DNA from 4 places in the Hydrogenophaga sp. L76 genome. Region 1 is predicted to be linked to each of the others. Evidence: predicted binding sites of a transcription regulator. Region 1 holds the regulator's gene; each other region holds the start of a gene.
The links. Region 1 encodes FNR, which switches genes on or off when oxygen is low (the NO sensors DNR and NnrR bind a similar motif). Its sites were predicted from a motif close to TTGATNNNNATCAA; they were not measured.
Positions count from the first base shown of each region.

Region 2: a site for FNR is predicted at 2,841-2,854, ahead of clpB (ATP-dependent chaperone ClpB). Genes of this name have one in related genera too.
Region 3: a site for FNR is predicted at 2,998-3,011, ahead of AC23D4_RS17240 (TraR/DksA family transcriptional regulator). Genes of this name have one in related genera too.
Region 4: a site for FNR is predicted at 2,604-2,617, ahead of cobA (uroporphyrinogen-III C-methyltransferase). Genes of this name have one in related genera too.

Region 1 covers NZ_CM172807.1:358,254-363,224, forward strand. The annotation lists gene ccoG (cytochrome c oxidase accessory protein CcoG) at 1-768, shown strand, start outside; gene AC23D4_RS01675 (nitrogen fixation protein FixH) at 804-1,103, shown strand; gene AC23D4_RS01680 (hypothetical protein) at 1,199-1,492, shown strand; gene fnr (fumarate/nitrate reduction transcriptional regulator Fnr) at 1,573-2,292, opposite strand; gene hemN (oxygen-independent coproporphyrinogen III oxidase) at 2,472-3,851, shown strand; gene AC23D4_RS01695 (sulfite exporter TauE/SafE family protein) at 4,014-4,673, shown strand; gene AC23D4_RS01700 (DMT family transporter) at 4,691-4,971, opposite strand, start outside.
Region 2 covers NZ_CM172807.1:620,638-625,608, reverse strand. The annotation lists gene AC23D4_RS02925 (DUF1631 family protein) at 1-10, opposite strand, end outside; gene clpB (ATP-dependent chaperone ClpB) at 125-2,740, opposite strand; gene AC23D4_RS02915 (GNAT family N-acetyltransferase) at 2,895-3,647, opposite strand; gene AC23D4_RS02910 (molybdenum cofactor biosynthesis protein MoaE) at 3,662-4,135, opposite strand; gene AC23D4_RS02905 (MoaD/ThiS family protein) at 4,138-4,389, opposite strand; gene AC23D4_RS02900 (molybdopterin molybdotransferase MoeA) at 4,401-4,971, opposite strand, start outside.
Region 3 covers NZ_CM172807.1:3,527,810-3,532,780, forward strand. The annotation lists gene AC23D4_RS17220 (fumarylacetoacetate hydrolase family protein) at 1-209, shown strand, start outside; gene AC23D4_RS17225 (ABC transporter substrate-binding protein) at 237-1,394, opposite strand; gene AC23D4_RS17230 (VOC family protein) at 1,546-1,989, opposite strand; gene AC23D4_RS17235 (hypothetical protein) at 2,045-2,494, opposite strand; gene AC23D4_RS17240 (TraR/DksA family transcriptional regulator) at 2,549-2,908, opposite strand; gene AC23D4_RS17245 (enoyl-CoA hydratase/isomerase family protein) at 3,160-3,999, shown strand; gene AC23D4_RS17250 (PhaM family polyhydroxyalkanoate granule multifunctional regulatory protein) at 4,042-4,971, shown strand, end outside.
Region 4 covers NZ_CM172807.1:1,696,752-1,701,722, reverse strand. The annotation lists gene AC23D4_RS08050 (nitrate- and nitrite sensing domain-containing protein) at 278-1,570, opposite strand; gene cobA (uroporphyrinogen-III C-methyltransferase) at 1,690-2,544, opposite strand; gene AC23D4_RS08040 (cytochrome D1 domain-containing protein) at 2,756-4,477, shown strand; gene AC23D4_RS08035 (c-type cytochrome) at 4,600-4,947, shown strand; gene AC23D4_RS08030 (cytochrome D1 domain-containing protein) at 4,944-4,971, shown strand, end outside.

The DNA of each region.
Region 1 (4,971 bases):
TGCAAATACATGTGTCCTTACGCGCGCTTCCAGAGCGCGATGTTTGACAAGGACACGATGATCGTGACCTACGACGAAAAACGCGGTGAACCGCGTGGCCCGCGCTCGAAGAAGGCCGACCCCAAAGCACTGGGACTGGGTGCCTGCGTAGACTGCACGCTGTGTGTTCAGGTTTGTCCGACGGGCATCGATATCCGCAACGGTCTGCAGTACGAGTGCATCGGTTGTGGTGCCTGTATCGACGTCTGCGACGAAGTGATGGACAAGGTGGGCTATCCGCGTGGACTGGTCAAATACTCGACCCAGAACGGTATTGCACAAGGATGGAACTCCCAGCAGATGATCCGTCGGGCCATGCGTCCGCGGGTTCTGGTGTACACAGGCATCCTGTTGGCCATCAGCCTCGCGGTTATGGTCAGTCTGTTTCTGCGCAAGCCACTCAAGGTTGATGTCATCCGGGACCGCGGTGCGTTGGCACGCATGGTGGAACAGGGACGCATCGAAAACGTCTTCCGGTTGCAGGTGATGAACGCGACCGAGCGCTCACAACGCTATGTGATCGGTGTTTCCGGATTGCCGGGCATTGCCATTGCGTCGGAAACAGAGATTGAAGTATTGCCGACGGAAGTACGCTCTGCGGTCATGCGGGTCCAGGTTCCCCCGGGAACCGCTGCCACCGGTTCCCATTCCATCTATTTCGAAATCCAGGCTGTCGGAGATTCGGGCACACGTGTCACCGAAAAAGCGGCCTTCCTGGTACCGCGCTGAGCACCACTTTCAGTCAACCCGTTTCAAGATTCCCTATGAACACCACAATACTCAAAACACCGGTCAATGAACAGCTCCCGATTCCTTGGTGGCGCGTTCCCCACATGTGGCTGGTGGTGGGGGGGCCATTGGTGGTTGTTGTGGCCGCCATCATCACGGCCGTCATTGCAGTGAAGGGCGCAGACCCGGTGCTCAACAAGGCCGACTTTGAGCGCGACCTGAAGGCGGCCCAGATGCTGGACGGACAAGCTCGTGCCGAAGCGCTGATTCAACTTCAACCGGCTCACCAGGCTCGGAACCACGCAGCCTCCCCTGTGGTGCCACCGACGAAGTAATAGCGCGTGCTGCGACTATCCCAAGCCATGGCCTGAACGACTATGCACCGGTTATGCCCGGAATCGATCACAACAACACCCGAGGAGAAACAGGAATGACGGCTCAACGATGGATGTGGATTGCGTGGCCCGCATTTTTGGTGGCGGCGGTTCTGGAGATGATCGTGTTTGCCATGATCGATCCGAGTGATCTTCACTGGTTTGGGGCTCCTCTGGAGTTGTCTCGTCCAGCGGTCTACACGCTGGCATTTTTCACCTTCTGGATCGTGGCCATGGTGTCGAGTGCACTCACCTCTTTGCTGTCCATGTCACCTTTTGAAGTGAACCGGTGTCCCGTCCCGCCGGATCAGCGGCCGCGGGATTGTGCCAAGAATGAATCTTGTTCCTGAACGCTCCTGCAGATCTCCAAAATAAAAAACCCCAGCGGAGTGTTTCCAGCTGAGGCTTCCTGTTGGGACAGATGTTGGGTTCAGTGACCGGTCGGGGGGGTCACGATCAGCTTGAGCCCTTCGGTGTTTTTGATGTGGACGTAACGCTGTTTGACCTCGATGATGCCTTCGTCCACGAACTTGGAAAAAGTGCGGCTCACCGTCTCCAGCTTCATGCCCAGGTAGCTACCAATTTCTTCGCGTGTCATGCGGAGAATCAGCTCGGACTGGGAGAAGCCGCGGGCGTGCAGGCGCTGAACCAAATTCAGCAGGAACGCCGCGAGGCGTTCTTCTGCGCGCATGCTGCCAAGCAGCAGCATGACACTGTGGTCGCGCACAATTTCGCGGCTCATGATCTTGTGCACATGGTGTTGAAGGGTGGTGAACTCTCGGGAGAGTTCCTCGACTTGATCAAACGGCATCACACAGACTTCAGCATCTTCCAGTGCGATGGCATCGCAGGAATGGCGGTCGCTCACGATGCCATCCAGGCCGATGATCTCTCCGGTCATCTGGAAGCCGGTCACTTGATCCCTGCCATCGGCCGTGGTGACACAGGTTTTGAAGAAGCCGGAACGCACCGCGTAAAGCGAGGTGAACCGGTCACCCGTACTGAAAAGTGCCGACCCGCGTTTGATGCGTCGCCGCGCCGAAATGACATTGTCGAGCTTGTCCATTTCGTCTGGGTTGAGACCCATGGGTAGACACAATTCTCGCAGGTTGCAACTCGAACAGGCGACTTTGATGCTTTGTGCGTCCATAAATTATCCGGAAATCGGTGGTGAGCTTAACGCATAGCTGGGACTTGTGTCGAGGAAATGGCCGCGTGCCAGGCCCTTCCTGGGAGCGATGGCTTGCGAACACACGGGGGCTTGATCAAGATCAAGGGAGGATCTGCGAGCCTGGTGCACATTCGGGGCTCAGCATTGGAGAACAGTTTGTGAGTCACGCCATTTCCGATGAATTGCTCAAGCGATTCGATGTTCCCGGTCCGCGGTACACGTCGTACCCGACGGCTGACCGCTTTGTGGAAGCGTTCACCGAGGGCGACTATATACAAGCGCTGGAGCAGCGCAGAGCCGGCTCGTTGGCTCTTCCGCTCAGCATCTACGTACACATTCCGTTCTGCGAGTCGGTCTGCTATTACTGCGCCTGCAACAAGGTCATCACCAAACACCACGAACGGGCGGCCGAATACCTGCGCTACCTGTCACGTGAGGTGGAGTTGCAGGTCCAGCATTTTGGGAAGGGGCACAGCGTGTCCCAGTTGCACCTGGGTGGCGGCACGCCTACCTTTCTGTCCGATGCAGAGCTTGAGGATCTCATGACGATGATCCGGCGCAACTTCAAGTTGGTGCCGGGTGGCGAGTACTCGATCGAGGTGGATCCCCGGACCGTGACCGACCAGCGGCTTCAGACCTTGGCGAGACTGGGCTTCAACCGTCTCAGTTTTGGTGTCCAGGATTTCGACCCTGCCGTTCAGAAAGCGGTGCACCGCGTGCAACCCGCTGAACAGGTGTTCGCGCTGGTGGACACTGCGCGCAAGATCGGTTTCGAGTCGGTCAACGTTGATCTGATCTACGGTCTGCCGCTGCAGACGCCCGAGTCGTTTGCACGCACGCTCGCGCAAGTGAACCAGTTGCGGCCGGACCGCATTGCGCTATACGCCTATGCGCATCTCCCGTCCCGCTTCAAGCCACAACGTCGCATCATTTCCGCCGAGTTGCCCAGTCCTGGCGACAAGCTGTCCATGTTGTCAGCATCGCTGGATGCCATGAGCGATGCCGGGTATGTTTACGTGGGCATGGACCATTTCGCCCTGCCGACGGATGCACTCGCGGTTGCCAAGCGCCAGGGCCGCCTGCATCGCAACTTTCAGGGCTACAGCACGCAGCCCGATTGTGATCTGATCGCTCTGGGGGTTTCCGCTATTGGTCGCATCGGTGCTACCTACAGCCAGAACGCCAAGACGCTGGAGGAGTACTACGATGCCCTCGATCAGGGCAGGCTGCCCATCGTGCGTGGTCTTGTGCTCACGCGCGATGATCTGCTGCGCCGTGCCGTCATCATGTCCATCATGTGTCAGGGTCAGCTGCAGTACGAATCGATCGAACTGGGGCATCTGATCGAATTCAAAAGCTACTTCGCGCGTGAACTCGAGGTGTTGGCCGGACTGGCCGAACACGGCTTGGTCACCCTGGATGACAGCGGTGTTCAGGTCACGCCGACGGGCTGGTATCTGGTCCGGGCCATTGCCATGGTGTTCGACAAGAACCTGCAGGTTGATCTGGACCGGGCCCGGTTTTCAAAGATCATCTGAACGGTCAATTCGGATACCTGGGGCGGGGCTCGGCCCGCGAGAAATGCGCACGAGTTGGCGCGTGCGCTGGAAAAAAGCATCCAATCCTTGTGGGTGCGGGTTTGACTTTGCCTTCGAAGGCCAAGACGCACACACTGCTACAGTTCTTTCATGCAAACTTCCATGGCGATCACGGCCCTGTTCATGGGCATCGTGGGGGGCCCCCACTGCGTTGCCATGTGCGGTGCAGCCTGCGCCGGGATCAGCCGCGCGGCGGGAGCTCGCAGCACGCAGGCTTTGTGGTCCTTCCAGTTCAGTCGCATGCTGGGTTATTCACTGTTCGGCGCTTTCGCAGCGGGATCGGTCCAGGGGCTTGCGGTGCTGGGGACCAACACCATCGCGATCCGGCCGCTCTGGACCATGTTCCACGCGGCGGCATTTCTCCTTGGGCTGGCACTGATCTGGCAAGCACGCCAACCCGCCTGGATTGACAGCCTGGGCCAATCGCTGTGGCGCAAGGCACGCCCGGTGCTTACCCGCTTGGGCCCCCGTGCGCCCATTGTGTTGGGTATCGGCTGGGCGTTCATGCCGTGCGGTCTGCTGTATTCCGCCTTGCTCGTGGCATCGCTCTCGGCGAACGTGTTCGAGGGAGCTGCCATCATGGCGCTGTTCTCATTGGGTACTTCCATTTCCCTCACGGCGGCTCCCTGGTTGTTGCTGCGCCTGCGAGGCGGTCAATCGGGAGCTTGGGCCATCCGCTTGGCCGGCTTGGCGCTTGCTCTGACTTCTGGCTGGGCACTCTGGATGGGGCTGACCAACCCCACTGGCTTGTTCTGCCTGTGACCGGTAGCTGAAGCGGGTCAGCGCTTGGTCGACTGGCGAGCGGGCAGGGTTGCCAGGATCAAGCCCAGTAGCGCGATACCGAACGCCAGCATCTGCAACGGCGTCAACCGTTCTCCCATGAACAGCACCCCGATGGCCGCGGCACTAACCGGTAGCATCACCGTGAACACGCCCGCACGTGAGGCAGGTACTGTCCGAAGCCCGGTCATCCACAGCCAGACGGTCCACATGCTGGCGGCGAGCCCATAGAACACCAGTAGGCCCCAGATTCCGCCGCTGACCGCCGTGAAATCGAAAT
Region 2 (4,971 bases), 260 kb from region 1:
AATTCGGCATATATCCTCGAATTTATACCGTCCGCCTCTTGTTCGAATGCAAGGCAATGGCAACGACCTGTTACCAGTGCGACCGTCTATCCCCCGATCACGACCGTCCGACGGTTCTCCTTCATCAGTCCATTTCGATGGGTTCGCCGAACTCGAACACGCCCGGGTGACGCACCGGGTCCACCCCCACCGGGATCACCGACTTCGGCGGGTACTTGCCTTCCAGCAGCAGCTTCGAGAGCGGGTTCTCGATGCGCTGCTGGATCGCGCGCTTCAAGGGTCGGGCGCCAAACACCGGGTCGAACCCGACTTTGGCCAGTTCTTCGAGGGCCGCCGGCGCCACTTCCAGACGCAGGTCCATCTTCTGCAGTCGCGCCTGCAGGGCTTTCAGCTGGATCGCGGCGATGGACGCGATGTGCTGTGCGTCGAGCGCGTGGAACACCACGGTCTCGTCGATGCGGTTCAAGAACTCGGGCCGGAAGTGGTCCTTGAGCTCGCCCCACACGGCTTCCTTGATGTCGTCGTAGGGCTGGCCGACCATGGCCTGGATCAGGTGCGAGCCGATGTTGCTCGTCATCACGATCACGGTGTTCTTGAAGTCCACGGTGCGACCCTGGCCATCGGTCAGGCGACCATCGTCCAGCACCTGCAACAACACGTTGAACACGTCCGGATGCGCCTTCTCCACCTCGTCGAGCAGCAGCACGCTGTAGGGCTTGCGGCGCACGGCCTCGGTCAGATAGCCGCCCTCCTCGTAGCCCACGTAGCCCGGCGGCGCGCCGATCAGGCGGGCCACGGAGTGTTTCTCCATGAACTCGCTCATGTCGATGCGGATCAGGTGGTCTTCGCTGTCGAACAGGAAGCCCGCCAGCGCCTTGCACAGCTCGGTCTTGCCCACGCCGGTTGGGCCGAGGAAAAGGAAGGAACCGGTCGGGCGGTTCGGGTCCGACAGGCCCGAGCGCGAACGGCGGATGGCGTTGGCCACGGCCGAGATCGCTTCATCCTGCCCCACCACGCGGGTGTGCAGCTTGTCTTCCATCACCAGCAGCTTGTCACGCTCGCCCTGCATCAGCTTGGCCACGGGAATGCCGGTGGCGCGCGCCACGACCTCAGCGATCTCTTCGGCGCCGACCTGGGTGCGCAGCAGTTGCGGACCCACACCCGCGCCGCCCTTGGCCTTGCCGGACTCTTTCTCCTGCGCTTCCATGAGCTGCTTTTCCAGCTCCGGCAGCTTGCCGTATTGCAACTCGGCCACCTTGGCCAGGTCGCCCTTGCGGGTCAGGCTCTCGATCTGCTGGCGCAGCTGGTCGATCTCTTCGCGCACCTGCGCGCTGCCCTGGGCCGTGGCCTTTTCGGACTTCCAGATTTCGTCCAGATCGGCGATCTCTTTCTGCAGCTTGGTGATCTCTTCTTCGATCAAGGTCAGCCGTTTCTGCGAAGCCTCGTCCTTTTCTTTCTTCACCGCTTCGCGCTCGATCTGCAGCTGGATCAGCCGGCGGTCGAGCTTGTCCATCACCTCGGGCTTGGAGTCGAGTTCGATCTTGATCTTGGCCGCGGCCTCGTCGATCAGGTCGATCGCCTTGTCGGGCAGGAAACGGTCGGTGATGTAGCGGTGGCTGAGTTCGGCCGCGGCGACGATGGCCGGGTCGGTGATGTCCACGCCGTGGTGCACCTGGTAGCGCTCCTTCAGGCCGCGCAGGATGGCGATGGTCGCCTCCACCGTCGGCTCGCCGACCAGGATTTTCTGGAAGCGGCGCTCCAGCGCGGCGTCTTTTTCGATGTACTTGCGGTATTCGTCCAGCGTGGTCGCGCCCACGCAGTGCAGCTCGCCGCGCGCCAGCGCGGGCTTGAGCATGTTACCGGCGTCCATCGCGCCTTCGGCCTTGCCCGCGCCCACCATGGTGTGCAGCTCGTCGATGAAAACGATGGTCTGGCCTTCGTCCTTGGCCAGTTCGTTCAGCACGGTCTTCAGGCGCTCTTCAAACTCGCCGCGGAACTTGGCGCCGGCCAGCAGCGCGGCCATGTCCAGGCTCAGCACGCGCTTGCCCTTGAGCGAATCCGGCACTTCGCCGGCCACGATGCGCTGCGCGAGGCCTTCGACGATCGCGGTCTTGCCCACGCCGGGCTCGCCGATCAGCACCGGGTTGTTCTTGGTGCGGCGCTGCAGCACCTGGATGGCGCGGCGGATCTCGTCATCACGACCGATCACCGGATCGAGCTTGCCCAGGCGGGCGCGCTCGGTCAGGTCCATGGTGTATTTCTTCAGCGCTTCGCGCTGGCCCTCGGCCTCGGGGCTGTCCATCTTCTGGCCGCCGCGCACGGCCGTGATGGCGCTTTCCAGGCTCTTGCGGGTCAGCCCGTTTTCGTTCGCGATGCGGCCGATATCGCCCTTCTGGTCGGCCACGGCGAGCAGGAACAGCTCGCCGGCGATGAACTCGTCACCGCGCTTGATGGCTTCCCTTTCGGTGGCCTGCAACAGCTTGGCCAGATCGGAGCCGACCTGCACCTGCTCCTGTCCCTGCACTTCGGGCAGGCGCTTCACAGCCGCCTCGGCGGCCTTGGCCAGGCCCTGAACGTTCACGCCAGCGCGCTGCAGCAGCGACTGCGGGCCGTCGGCCTGGCGCAGCATGGCCAGCAGCAGATGGGCCGGATCGATGTAGGCGTTGTCGTTGCCGAGCGCCAGGGTCTGGGCTTCGCTCAGGGCTTCCTGGAACTTGGTGGTGAGTTTGTCGAGTCGCATGAAAGAGCTCTCCGGAAAATTTGATTACCCGGCATTTGGAGCGATTCCCCGGGTTTTCAAGGTGGTTTTTCCAGCTTGCGCCCGCGTGCACCACATCGTCTTGACGCAGATCAGCCGATACCCGCCCTTTGGGGGCCGTCTGGACCGGCGCCGCTCAACGGCGCCAGTAGGCGTAGGTCCAGGCGGTGGTCAAGCCCAGCCGGCGGTACAGCGCGAGCGCCGGCCCGTTGTCCGCCACGACCTGGAGAAACACCCGGTGAATCCCGCGGCGCAAGGCCTCTTCGGCCATGGCCTGCAACACCCGCCCGGCCAGGCCCCGGCCCCGGTGCGAGGCGGCGGTGCGCATGCCGTGCACGCTGAGCCAGCCGTGGCCGTAGGCCGCGGCCCCGCAGGCCACCGTCTGCCCGTCTTCGCGCAGGCTGGCAAACAGCGTCCCGGTGGCCCGGCTCAGCGAGCGGGCACGGCTCGCACCGTCCACCGGATCCAGGCCTTCGCCCAGGAACATCGCCATCCAGGCGGCGTCGGGCGTGTCCGCCAGGTCCGCCACCGGCCCGGTCTGCGCCATCAGCAAGTCCTGCACGCGGCCACACTGCGTCAGCGTGGGCTGGGCGCGCGCGAAGCCCCGCGCTTGCAGCCCCTGGTGCAGGGCTTCGAAGGCCGGTCCATCAGGCAGGCGGAAGGCCGGCACGAAACCCTGGGCAGCGTAGCGGTCGAGGATGTCGTCGAGCACCGCCGGGTCGGCATTGCCATGGCTCAGGGGGACAGCGCTGCGGGCACGGCCCACCGTGCCGCTGTCCATGGGCAGCAGCCAGCCGGGCAGCGACTCCACGCGCTCGGGCGACACGGCGTCGAGCGTGGCGCGTTCAATGGCTTCGATGTCGGCGTCGGAGAGGATCGTGGGCGCCATGTCAATAAGGGCTGTCAGGCGTTCTGACTCTGAATGCCCCACTTGGCCAGCGCCGCGTCATCGCTGACCCGCGCATCCACCCAACGTGCACCCTCCGGCGTCTGTTCTTTCTTCCAGAACGGCGCCTGGGTCTTGAGGTAGTCCATCAGGAACTCGCAGGCCTGGAAGCTCTCGCCCCGGTGCGCGGAGGTCACGGCGACCAGCACGATCTGGTCCAGCGGCTGCAGCAGGCCGACGCGGTGAATCACGCGCGCGGCGTAGATGTCGAAGCGTTTGAACGCCTCGTCGATCATGGCCTCGATGCTCTTCTCGGTCATGCCCGGGTAGTGCTCCAGCTCCATGGTGCTGATGCTCTGGCCATCGTTTCGGTCACGGACCGTGCCAACGAAGGTGCAGATGGCACCCACGCGCTTGTCCTGCTCGCGCAGCCGGGCGACCTCGGTGCTGAGGTCGAAGTCCTGGATCTGGATGCTGACGCGGGCGATCATGGTCAGCCTCCGGTCACGGGCGGAAAAAAGGCCACTTCGGCGCCCTCGCTGAGCGCGGCGGCTTCGTCGGTCATGGTCTGGTTGAGCGACACGCGCACCGCCCGGCCACGCGCCAGCGCCTCGGCATAGCCGCCGCCCCGCGCGATCAGTTCGTCGCGCAGGACGGTCAGCGTGCCGGCCGCCGTGTCCAGCGACTCGCTGCCGGTGCCGACGGATTCGCGGATGGAGGCGAAATAGCGCAGTTGAATCTTCACGGGATAGGCCTTCAGAGCAGCAGGTCGGCAAAAGAAAGATAGGACACCAGATCGTCCCGGGCGATGGTGGTGCCAGCCGGGTTGTCGACCAGACCGTCGCCCCAGACCGCGGACGTCAACACGCCCGAACTCTGGTTGGGAAACAGGTCCAGCCCGCCGGCGGCGTTGCGGCGCACGCGCAGGAATTCGCGGCGCTTGTCGGCGCGCGGCAGGTCGAAGTGGGCGGGCAGCTTCACCGGTTGCAGATCCGGCGCCTCGGCACCCTGCAGCCGCAGCAGGAAGGGTCGCACCAGCAACAGGAAGGTGACGAAGCTGGACACCGGGTTGCCCGGCAGACCGATGAAATGGCAGGGCTGCGCCGCTTCGGCACCAGCTCCCGCATCGCGCCGCACCGTGCCGTACGCGAAAGGCTTGCCCGGCTTCATGGCGATCTGCCACAGGTCGAGGCTGCCCAGTTGCTGAACGGACGGCTTGATGTGGTCCTCTTCGCCCACCGAGACGCCGCCGCTGGTGAGGATCAGGTCGTGGTGGTCGGCCGCAGACTTGAGGGCGGCGAGCGTCAGCTCCCGCTTGTCCGGCACG
Region 3 (4,971 bases), 1.5 Mb from region 1:
ACAAGGGCATCGAAGTCGACGGCAAGAAGGACTGGCCCAAGGGCTACAGCTGCATCGCCGAAAAGCGCTGCATCGAAACCATTCTGGACGGCAAGCCGTCGACCGAGTTCATGAAGTTCGGCGACACGATCCGCATCGAGATGAAGGGCAAGGACGGCCAGAGCATCTTTGGCGCCATCGACCAGAAGATCGCCCCGCTGGAGGCCTGATACCGTTCGGCGCGGCGGCTCAGCTTCTCAGGTCCGCACGCGCCCGTCGCCGGTGAGCATGGACAGCTCGACGTACTTAGAGGCCACGTGGTTGCTGCCGCTGAAGGACACGTCGAAGCCGCCCATGGCGTAGTTGCGGATGCTCTCCAGCCCGCTGATCAGACCGTCGCGGGTGGGTCGGCCGCCGCTCGCGCGGCGCATGCCTTCGGCAAACAGCTTGGCGGCCATGAACCCTTCCATGCTGGAGAAGTTGGGTTGCACCTTGTTGCCACCCTGCGCGATCAGCGCCAGGAACTCGCGCGTCACGGCGCTCGAAGCCTTGTAGGGCGAAGGCACCACCTGCGAAACCACCACGCCGGCGCCTTCCTTGCCCAGCTCGTCGGCCAGTGCCTGCGTGCCCACGAACGACACGTTGAAGAAGGTGCCTCCAAAGCCCGCCTTGCGCGCCGCCCTGATGTAGGCCGCGCACGAGGTGTAGGCGCTGATCTGTACCACCGCATCGGGCTGGGCAGCGTTGATGGTCTTCACCGCTTCGGCCACGTCGACCGTGTTGCGTTCCACCGTGGCCGTGGCCACCGGCTTGAGACCCAGCGCACCCAGGGCCAGTGTCACGCCGTCCAGACCGGCCTTGCCGTAGGCGTCGTTCTGGTGGAACACGGCGATCTTCTTCAGGCCCAGGTTGGTGAGCTGGCGCACGATCAATGCCGTCTCGTCGTTGTACGAGGCGCGCATGTGAAAGGCCATGCGGTTGAACGGCTGGCGCAGTCCCATGGCGCCGGTGAAAGGGGCAAAGAACGGTGTCTGCGCCTGGGTGGCGAGGGGCAGCGCCACCAGGCTGGTGGGCGTGCCGATGTAGCCAAAGAGGGCAAACACCTCATCGTCCAGCAGCTTGCGGGTGTTCTCCACGCAGCGAGCGGGTTCGTAGCCGTCGTCGAGCTGGCGCAGCTCGATCTGAGTCTGGTTCACGCCGCCCTTCGCATTGAGCTGGTCGAAAAACAGCTTGGCGCCGGCATGGAACTGGATGCCCAGCTGGGCGGCGGCGCCCGTGAACGCAGCCGACTGACCCAGCACGACCCGGTTGCCCGACTGGGCTCTCAGGGCGGGGGTGCCCAGTGCCGCGGCGCCAGCGAGGAGGCCGCTGAAAGCGCGTCGCGATAGACCGGGGGATGTTGCGGTGGAGGTCATGTCGCTGTCCGTCAAGGTGAAGGTTGGGAAGGGCCGATGCGGCGGCGTGGTACCGCCAAGTTCCCGATGCTAGCGTCTGAGGGTGCCCGCTGCGCATCGCCTGGGTCCTGAAAAGTGCCGCTCGTCGATTGCAGCGACGGTTGGCGGCCGGTCAGCCGGCGAAGATCGCGTCCAGCGATGCATATCCCTTGACTTCGATCGGGTTGCCAAACGGGTCGCAGAAGAACATGGTCCATTGCTCGCCGGGCTGGCCTTCGAAGCGCAACTGGGGTTTGAGCACGAAGTCCATGCCCGCTGTTTCCAGGCGGCTGGCGAGCGCCTGCCATGCGGGCAACAGCAGCACCAGGCCGAAGTGCGGCATGGGCACCAGATGTTCACCCACACGGCCGGTGCGCGTGGTCTTGAACGGTTCGCCCAGGTGCAGCGAGATCTGGTGGCTGAAGAAATCAAAATCCACCCAGGTCTCGGTGCTGCGCCCTTCGGCGCAGCCGAGCACACCGCCATAGAAGCGGCGGGCTTCGTCCAGGTCGGTGACGTGGAACGCGAGGTGGAACAGGCTGCGCGCGGGAAGGGTCTGGTGGCTGTGGGTCGGCATCCCGGCAGGATAACAAACCCCCTGCGAATATGCCGTGCAGACGCTGGCGTCGGGCTCAGCGCTGCGTGGGGTCGCCGGCGTTCTGGTCGTGCTTCAGGAAATACTGGCGCGCCATGGCCACCAACTGGCGGTCAGAGGGGTGGTCAGCGGAAACCACATCGACGATGGCGCTGGCGATGTCCTTGTCGTGGCGCTGGCAATGCGCGCGGAACTCGTCCTTGGCCTGTGCCGGGCCGGCGACCAGAATTTCGCGCACGCCCTGGAGCGCCTGTGCGACCTCGTGGTAGAAGTTTTCGTCGGCCGAGTCGTGCCCGCCTTCGGGGGAGTGGCTGCCACCGGCCGCGGGGCCGCGACCGTGCATCAGCTGGTGCGAACCCACATGGCCACCGGTGGCTTTGTGGTGCGAGCGGGACTTGATGCTCTCGGACTCGACATGTTCACGATCAAACATCAGCACATGGGCCTCGCGGCGATCCATCCAGACGACAGCGTGAAAAGTGGGCATGGGAAAACCTCCGAAAAAATAAGTGAAAGGGGCGCGGGGTCGGTGCGGTGGGTGTCAGGCCTGCTCGGCCTTCTCCTGGCAGGCAACGCATCGCAATGCGGTCGGGTTGGCGTGCAGCCGCGCGGCGGCGATGGCAACGCCGCAGTCGATGCACAGGCCGTAGCTGCCGTCGGCGATGCGTTTGAGGGCCTCATCAATCGCCACCAGCTCGGCGGACTCGCGCTCTTCCAGTGCAAAGGCCAGGTCGCGCTCGGTCTCGGCAGTGGCCCTGTCGTCGCTCGCGGACTCGCGCGCTTCGGCTGCCGATTCGGCACGGCCGACCTTACCGCCCCGCTGGGCGCGCAACTGGGCCAGCACCTCGGTGCGCATCTGCTGCAGTTGGCTGGCATAGGTGTCGGAAATGTTCTGGCTCATGCTGACTCCTCTGGATTTTTGAGAGGGGGTTTCCGGAAGAATCTCCCAACCCCACGGACCCATCTTGCGCCTGCTCGCCGGGACGGGTGTTGACACACGTCAAGCGACCTTGGCCGCAAGAGGGCGAGCCGGGCAATCCCCCGGGTAAACACGGCGCAATCGATGGCGGTTTGGTGGGGCAAACGGAGCAGAATCGACGGGACCCTGGCCCGGATTTTGGGCGGGCACGCCCGATTTCAACGGAGAGACCCATGAACACTGTCGACTACAGCCGCTACCAGACGCTCGCCATTGCCCGCCGTGGCCCGCCCGTGGACGGCGTGCCCTCGGTGCTTGACATCCAGATGCGCGCCGACGGACCTGGCGGCAATGGCAAGCTGCCCACCGCCGGCCACGAAGGCCACTGGGAACTGAGCGAGATCTGGCGCGACGTGGGGCGCGACGACAGCGTGCGCTGCGCCGTGCTGCGCGGCAGCGGCCTGGGTTTTTCGGGCGGCGGAGATCTGGCGCTGGTGCAGGACATGGCGACCGACTTCGATGTGCGCACGCGCGTCTGGAAAGAAGCGCGCGACCTGGTCTACAACGTCATCAACTGCGACAAGCCCATCGTCTCCGCCATGCACGGCCCGGCCGTGGGCGCGGGCCTGGTCGCCGGCCTGCTGGCAGACATTTCCATCGCCGCGAAGTCCGCGAAGATCGTCGATGGCCACACCCGCCTGGGTGTGGCGGCGGGCGACCACGCGGCCATCGTCTGGCCGCTGCTCTGCGGGCTGGCCAAGGCCAAGTACTACCTGATGCTGTGCGAGCCCATCAGCGGCGAAGAGGCCGAGCGCATCGGTCTGGTGTCGCTCGCGGTGGACGACGACGCGTTGCTCGACAAGGCCTACGAGGTGGCCGACCGGCTGGCCTCGGGCAGCCAGACCGCGATCCGCTGGACCAAGTATTCGCTGAACAACTGGCTGCGCCAGGCCGGCCCGGCGTTCGACACCTCGCTGGCCCTCGAATTCATGGGTTTTGCCGGACCCGATGTGCGCGAAGGTGTGGCATCCTTGCGTGAGCGCCGCGCCCCACGCTACGGCGTGGACAGCTGAACCGGCGTGCACGCCACCCAGAGACACCCACAGGAGACTCCCATGAGCGACACATCGGGCAGCGGTTTTGGCAAATTCGTTCCGGGTTTCGAGTTCCTGCAGAACCTCGCGGGGCAGGCCGCCGGTGGTGTGGCGCAGGGCCTCGGCAACAGCCTCCCCCAGATGCCCAACCTGAGCCACTGGGTGGCGCCCACCTTCAACGTGGAAGACCTCGAAAAACGCATCGAGGAGCTCAAGGCGGTGCACTTCTGGCTCGACCAGAACAGCAAGGCGCTCGCCGCCACCATCCAGGCGCTGGAAGTCCAGAAGATGACGCTGGCCACCTTGAAGAACATGAATTTCAGCCTGGGTGACGTCGCCAACGCGCTCAAGATCAAGGCCGCCGACACCGTGGCCAGTTTCACGGGCGGCGCCCCGACAGCGGCCCCGGTGCACACCCAGTTCGCCGGCCTGGAAATACCGCCCCGAACCTATGGCACGCCGACACCGCCAGCGGCTTCTGACGATGACGCCGAGGCGGAAGAGGACGAAGACGAGATCGACGAGGACATCGAAGACGAGGAAGACGAAGAACCCGCGCCGCCGCCGGTGTCCCGGTCGCGCAAGACCCGAACGCAGCCCGTTCCCGCTCAACCGGCCGCGCCCGCCGGCGGCGTGATCGACCCGATGCAATGGTGGGGCGCGCTCTCGCAGCAGTTCCAGCACATCGCCACCAACGCCATGAAGGATGTGGCGAAGCAGACGGCGCTGGACAGCACCCGCCAGGTGGCCAGTGGCCTGACCGAGCAGGCCGTGAAAACCGCTACCGGTGTGGCCGGCAAAGTCACGCGGGGCCTGACCGAAACCGTGGCGCGCAACGTGGGCACCGCGGCCGGCATGGGCAAGGCCGCCGCACGCGCCGTCTCCGGTCGCCAGGCGCCCGCCCGACCCGCCGCCAAAAAGGCCGCCCCGAAACCCGCCGCCAAAAAGGCG
Region 4 (4,971 bases), 1.3 Mb from region 1:
GCCGTTGTCCTGTGTGTCTCGGGAGACTTCGGGATCGCGCCGCCATTGGCGCTCACCCTTTGCGTTTTATCAAGCAGGGACCGTGCCAGAAGAAAGGCATCTACCGTGTCGGAACCCGAAGAAGCTTGTTATTCAAGGACAAAATGGCATTTCAGGGCACGTGGCTGGTGTCGGATCGGCCGCCAGCGCGGTGAAGTTCCGGTGCGTTGGGGGCCTCAGCTTGGTGCACCGGCGGGGTGCGGCACGGGTTTTGTGCGCTGCAGCACAGCGCGTGGTTTCAGCGCCGCCGATCGGGCAGCACCTCGGCCATGGACAGCACCGCTTCGGCCACGTCGATGAGGCGGCGGTTCTGGTTCATGGCCATCTGGCGCAGGGTCTTGTGGGCCTCGGCCTCGCTCAGGTTGCGGTGTGCCATCAGCAGGCCCTTGGCGCGTTCGACCAGCTTGCGTTCGTTGAGGCTGGCGCGCACGGTGTCGAGTTCGTCGCTGATGGCCTGCAGGCGGCGCGACTGGTCCTGCACCAGATCGAGGATGGAGCGGTCAAGCTGCACGCCATAGCCCTGCGCCGGGCCGGGGCCGCTCACGTGGTCGGGCACCGGGTCGTGGAAGAACGAGAGCGCGTCTTCGGGTTGCACGGCGGCCGGGTGGATGCCCTCGAAGGCCTTCAGCTCGGCCAGGGCGGCCTGGGTCTTGTGCTCGCACAGGCGCTGCAGGCTGTCGGCGAGCCGGTCCTCGACCGTTTTCATGCGGTCCATGCGCAGGCTGCAGCAGTCGAACCAGGGCTGGCTCTGGTTGGCGTCGATCGGGCTGCCGTCGGCGGCGGTGCAGAGCACGCGGCGCATGCGCTCGAGTTCGGCCCGGGCGGCCACGGTGTCCTGGTCGGCGGTGGCCCAGAGCGTGGCGAGTTCGTCGCTGGCGAATTCCTTGAACACCTGCAGGCAACGCTCCTGCGAGTCGATCAGGTGCAGCAGGCGCTGCTGCCCGGCGCTGTCGGCACGGCCGCTGGCATACAGGGCCGAGCCGGCAGCGCGCTCCTGGCCGGCGAACTCCTTGCCCTGCATGAAGTTGAACAGCGCCACCAGATGGCGCGAGATGGCGGGGTCGCTGGCGCTGTCGGCGGCCTCGAACACCACTGCGATCAGGCCGGCGATCAGGCGCACGTAGGCTTCGGTGGTTTCGCGCGCCGTCCAGGCCTGGGTGTCGATGCGCTCGCGCAGGGCGGGCAGGGCGTCGAGCCCGTGCAGCACGTAGGCGATGCGGCTGAACAGGCGCGCGCCGTGGCCGAGGTGGGCGGCCTGGGTGTCGAGGCTGTCAAAGCAGCAGCGCAGCTCGGCTTCGGTGGCCCGGCATTCGGCGATCTGCTGCTGGCGTGGTTCGGCAAAGCGGGTGCCCTGTGAGCCGAGGAACAGGTTGGACAGGCCGCGCTCGCGCTGCAGGCCATGCACCAGCCGGCCGGTCACGTTCACCAGCGCGCTGGTGAGTGCGAGCTGGCGCAGCGCGTCGATCTCGCAGCGCTTGGCGGCGATGAGGAAGTTCAGGCCCGATTTGAGGGGCAGGGCGGAGGGGGTCATGCTGGAATCGGATCAGCAATAACTGTGCCGTTCGCCGCAGAGGCGCGGCTTTCAGCGCGAGCCGGGCTGCCAGGCCCGGACAGTATCCGATGGTCCCGCAGGCCGGGGTGCCTGCGGTGTCAGGCCTGGGCGGCTTCGCTTTCGCGTGGGATCCGGGCCAGCGCGGCACCCGGCATCAGCTGCGCGCGCAGGCCCACCACGCCGCCCACCATGATCAGGGCCGGGGGCTTCACGCCGTGGCTCAGCGCCAGCTGGGGCAGATCGGCCAGGGTGCCGGTGATGCAGCGCTCGTCGGGCAGGGTGGCCTTTTCCACCAGCGCCGCCGGTGTGTCGCCCCGCAGGCCGTGGGCGATGAGCTGGCGGCAGATCTCGGGCAGGTTGTTCACGCCCATGTAGAGCACCACGGTCTGGCGCGGGCGCGCGAGCATGGGCCAGTCCATGTCGAGGCCGCGCTCGTCGCGCGTGTGGCCGGTGGCCAACACCAGCGCACAGGCGTGGTCGCGGTGGGTCAGCGGTATGCCCACCGACGCGGCCGCGCCCTGCGCGGCGGTGAGCCCGGGCACGACGGTGAAGGGGATGCCGGCCGCTGCCAGCGCCTGGGCTTCTTCGCCGCCGCGGCCAAAGATGTAGCCGTCGCCGCCCTTGAGGCGCAGCACCGCGCGCCCGCTGCGTGCGAGCCGCAGCATGAGTTCGATGATCGAGGCCTGGGGCAGGGTGTGGCGCGACGATTCCTTGCCCACATACACGCGGTCGGCACCGGGCGGCAGGAAGTCGAGCACGGCCGGGCTCACCAGGTGGTCGTAAAGCACCAGTTTCGCAGCCTGCAGGGCCTTCACCGCTTTCAGGGTGAGCAGTTCGGGGTCGCCGGGGCCGGCGCCCACCAGGGTCACCAGGCCGGGTGGGCGGTCGTCCGTTGCCGTGCCGTCCCCGGGCCAGCCGGGCGCCAGCCAGTGGCTGTGTTCCATCACGCTCATGGGGCTCTCTCCTGGGTGTTGTCTGGCGTTCATTGTTGTCAGGCAGAAAGCCAACGTCCTTGAACTGGTTCAAGGACAGGGCCCACGCGCCGCCCGACGATGGGCGCAGCTCGTTGACCGGCGATGGACAGCAGCCAGGCGAGCGGGTCTGACACCCCGGGAGGGCAGAGGGCCACATCCACAGCTGATCCAAGACGGAGAGAGAAAACCCATGAAACCCACCAAGATCATCCTGAGCTCGCTCGCGATGGCGGCCATGCTGGTTGCCGGCGGCCTGCACGCCCAGGACAAGAAGCACCTCAGTCAGCCGGAATCGAATTACCAGGCGGGCAGCTCGCCCATCGGCGACGAGCCCATGGTGCAGAGCGTGAACCCGAAGGCGCCGCCCATGACGCAGGCCGAGTTCGATGTGGCGCGCAAGGTGTATTTCGAGCGTTGCGCCGGCTGCCACGGCGTGCTGCGCAAGGGCGCCACCGGCAAGGCACTCACACCCGACATCACGGTCGGCAAGGGCACCGAATACCTGAAGGTCTTCATCGCCTACGGCTCGCCGGCCGGCATGCCGAACTGGCAGACCAGCGGCGAGATGACCGATAAGGAAGTGGACATGATGGCGCGCTACATCCAGCACGAGCCACCGACCCCACCCGAGTTCGGCATGGAGGAGATGAAGGCGACATGGAAGGTGATCGTGCCGCCCGAGAAGCGGCCCACCAGGAAGATGAACAACTACAACATCGCCAACATCTTCAGCACCACGCTGCGCGACACCGGTGAAGTGGCGCTGATCGACGGCGACACCAAGAAGATCATCAACATCGTCAAGACCGGCTACGCGGTGCACATCTCGCGCACCTCGGCGTCCGGGCGCTACCTGTTCGTGATCGGGCGCGACGCCAAGATCAACATGATCGACCTCTGGATGGCGACCCCCGACAACGTGGCCGAGATCCGCACCGGCCTCGAAGCGCGCTCGGTGGAAACCAGCAAGTACAAGGGCTTCGAAGACAAGTACGCCATTGCTGGTTCGTACTGGCCGCCGCAATTCGTGATCATGAACGGCGACACGCTGGAGCCGCTGAAGATCGTCTCGACCCGCGGCGTGACGGTGGACAAGCAGGAGTACCACCCCGAGCCGCGCGTGGCCTCCATCGTGGGCAGCCACTACAAGCCCGAGTTCGTGGTGAACGTGAAGGAAACCGGCCAGACCCTGCTGGTGGACTACTCCAACATCGACGCGCTGAAGGTCACCACCATCGGCACCGCGCGCTTCCTGCACGACGGCGGCCTCGATTCCTCCAAGCGCTACTTCATGGTGGCGGCCAACAACAGCAACAAGATCGCTGCGGTCGACCTCAAGGAAGGCAAGCTCACCAAGCTGATCGACGTGGGCAAGATTCCCCATCCGGGCCGCGGTGCGAACTTCATCCATCCGAAGTTCGGCCCCGTCTGGTCCACCGGCCACCTGGGCGATGAAACCATCGCCCTGATCGGCACCGATCCGGTGAAACACCCCAAGCAAGCCTGGACAGTGGTGCAGACCCTGACGGGTCAAGGCGGCGGTGCGCTGTTCATCAAGAGCCATCCGAAGAGCAAGCACCTGTATTCGGACACGCCGCTGAACCCCGATCCGAAGATCTCGCAATCGGTCGCGGTGTACGACATCAACAACCTGGAGAAGGGCTTTGTCGTGCTGCCGATCGCCGAGTGGGCGGGCATCAAGGACGACGGCGCCAAGCGCGTCGTGCAGCCCGAGTTCAACAAGGCGGGCGACGAGGTCTGGTTCGCGGTCTGGAGTGCCAAGAACAAGGAGAGCGCGCTGGTCATCGTCGACGACAAGACGCTCAAGCTCAAGGCCGTGATCAAGGACCCGCGCCTGATCACGCCGACGGGCCACTTCAACGTGCACAACACGCAAAACGACGTGTATTGACTCCCCCCTGCGCCGCTGACGCGGCTTCCCCCCTGAGGGGGGACGGCCCTGGTGGCCCGGCAAAGCCGGTTCCACGGGGCCCTGGGTGAAGTCACTTCGTTGTTGTGAGTCTTTTGATGGCCATGAACCTTCGTTTTCTGCTTTCTCTGTTGCTGGTGTCTCCTGCTTTTGCTGCGTCTGCGCAGCCTGCAGGTGAGCCGGATGCAGCGCGGTCGGCGGTGCTGGTGCGCATGGTCCGGCAGGACTGCGGGTCCTGCCACGGCATGCGCCTGACCGGTGGACTGGGCCCGGCCCTGACACCGGCGGCGCTGGCCGATTTCCCTATTGACAGCCTGTCCGCCGTGATCTTTCACGGGCGGCCCGGCACCCCCATGCCGCCCTGGCGGGCGATGCTCAGCGAGCCCGAGGCGCGCTGGATCGCACAACGCCTGCAACAGGGTTTTCCTGAAGAAATGGTGAAAGCACCATGAAACGCCGCACATGGCTGGCCACTG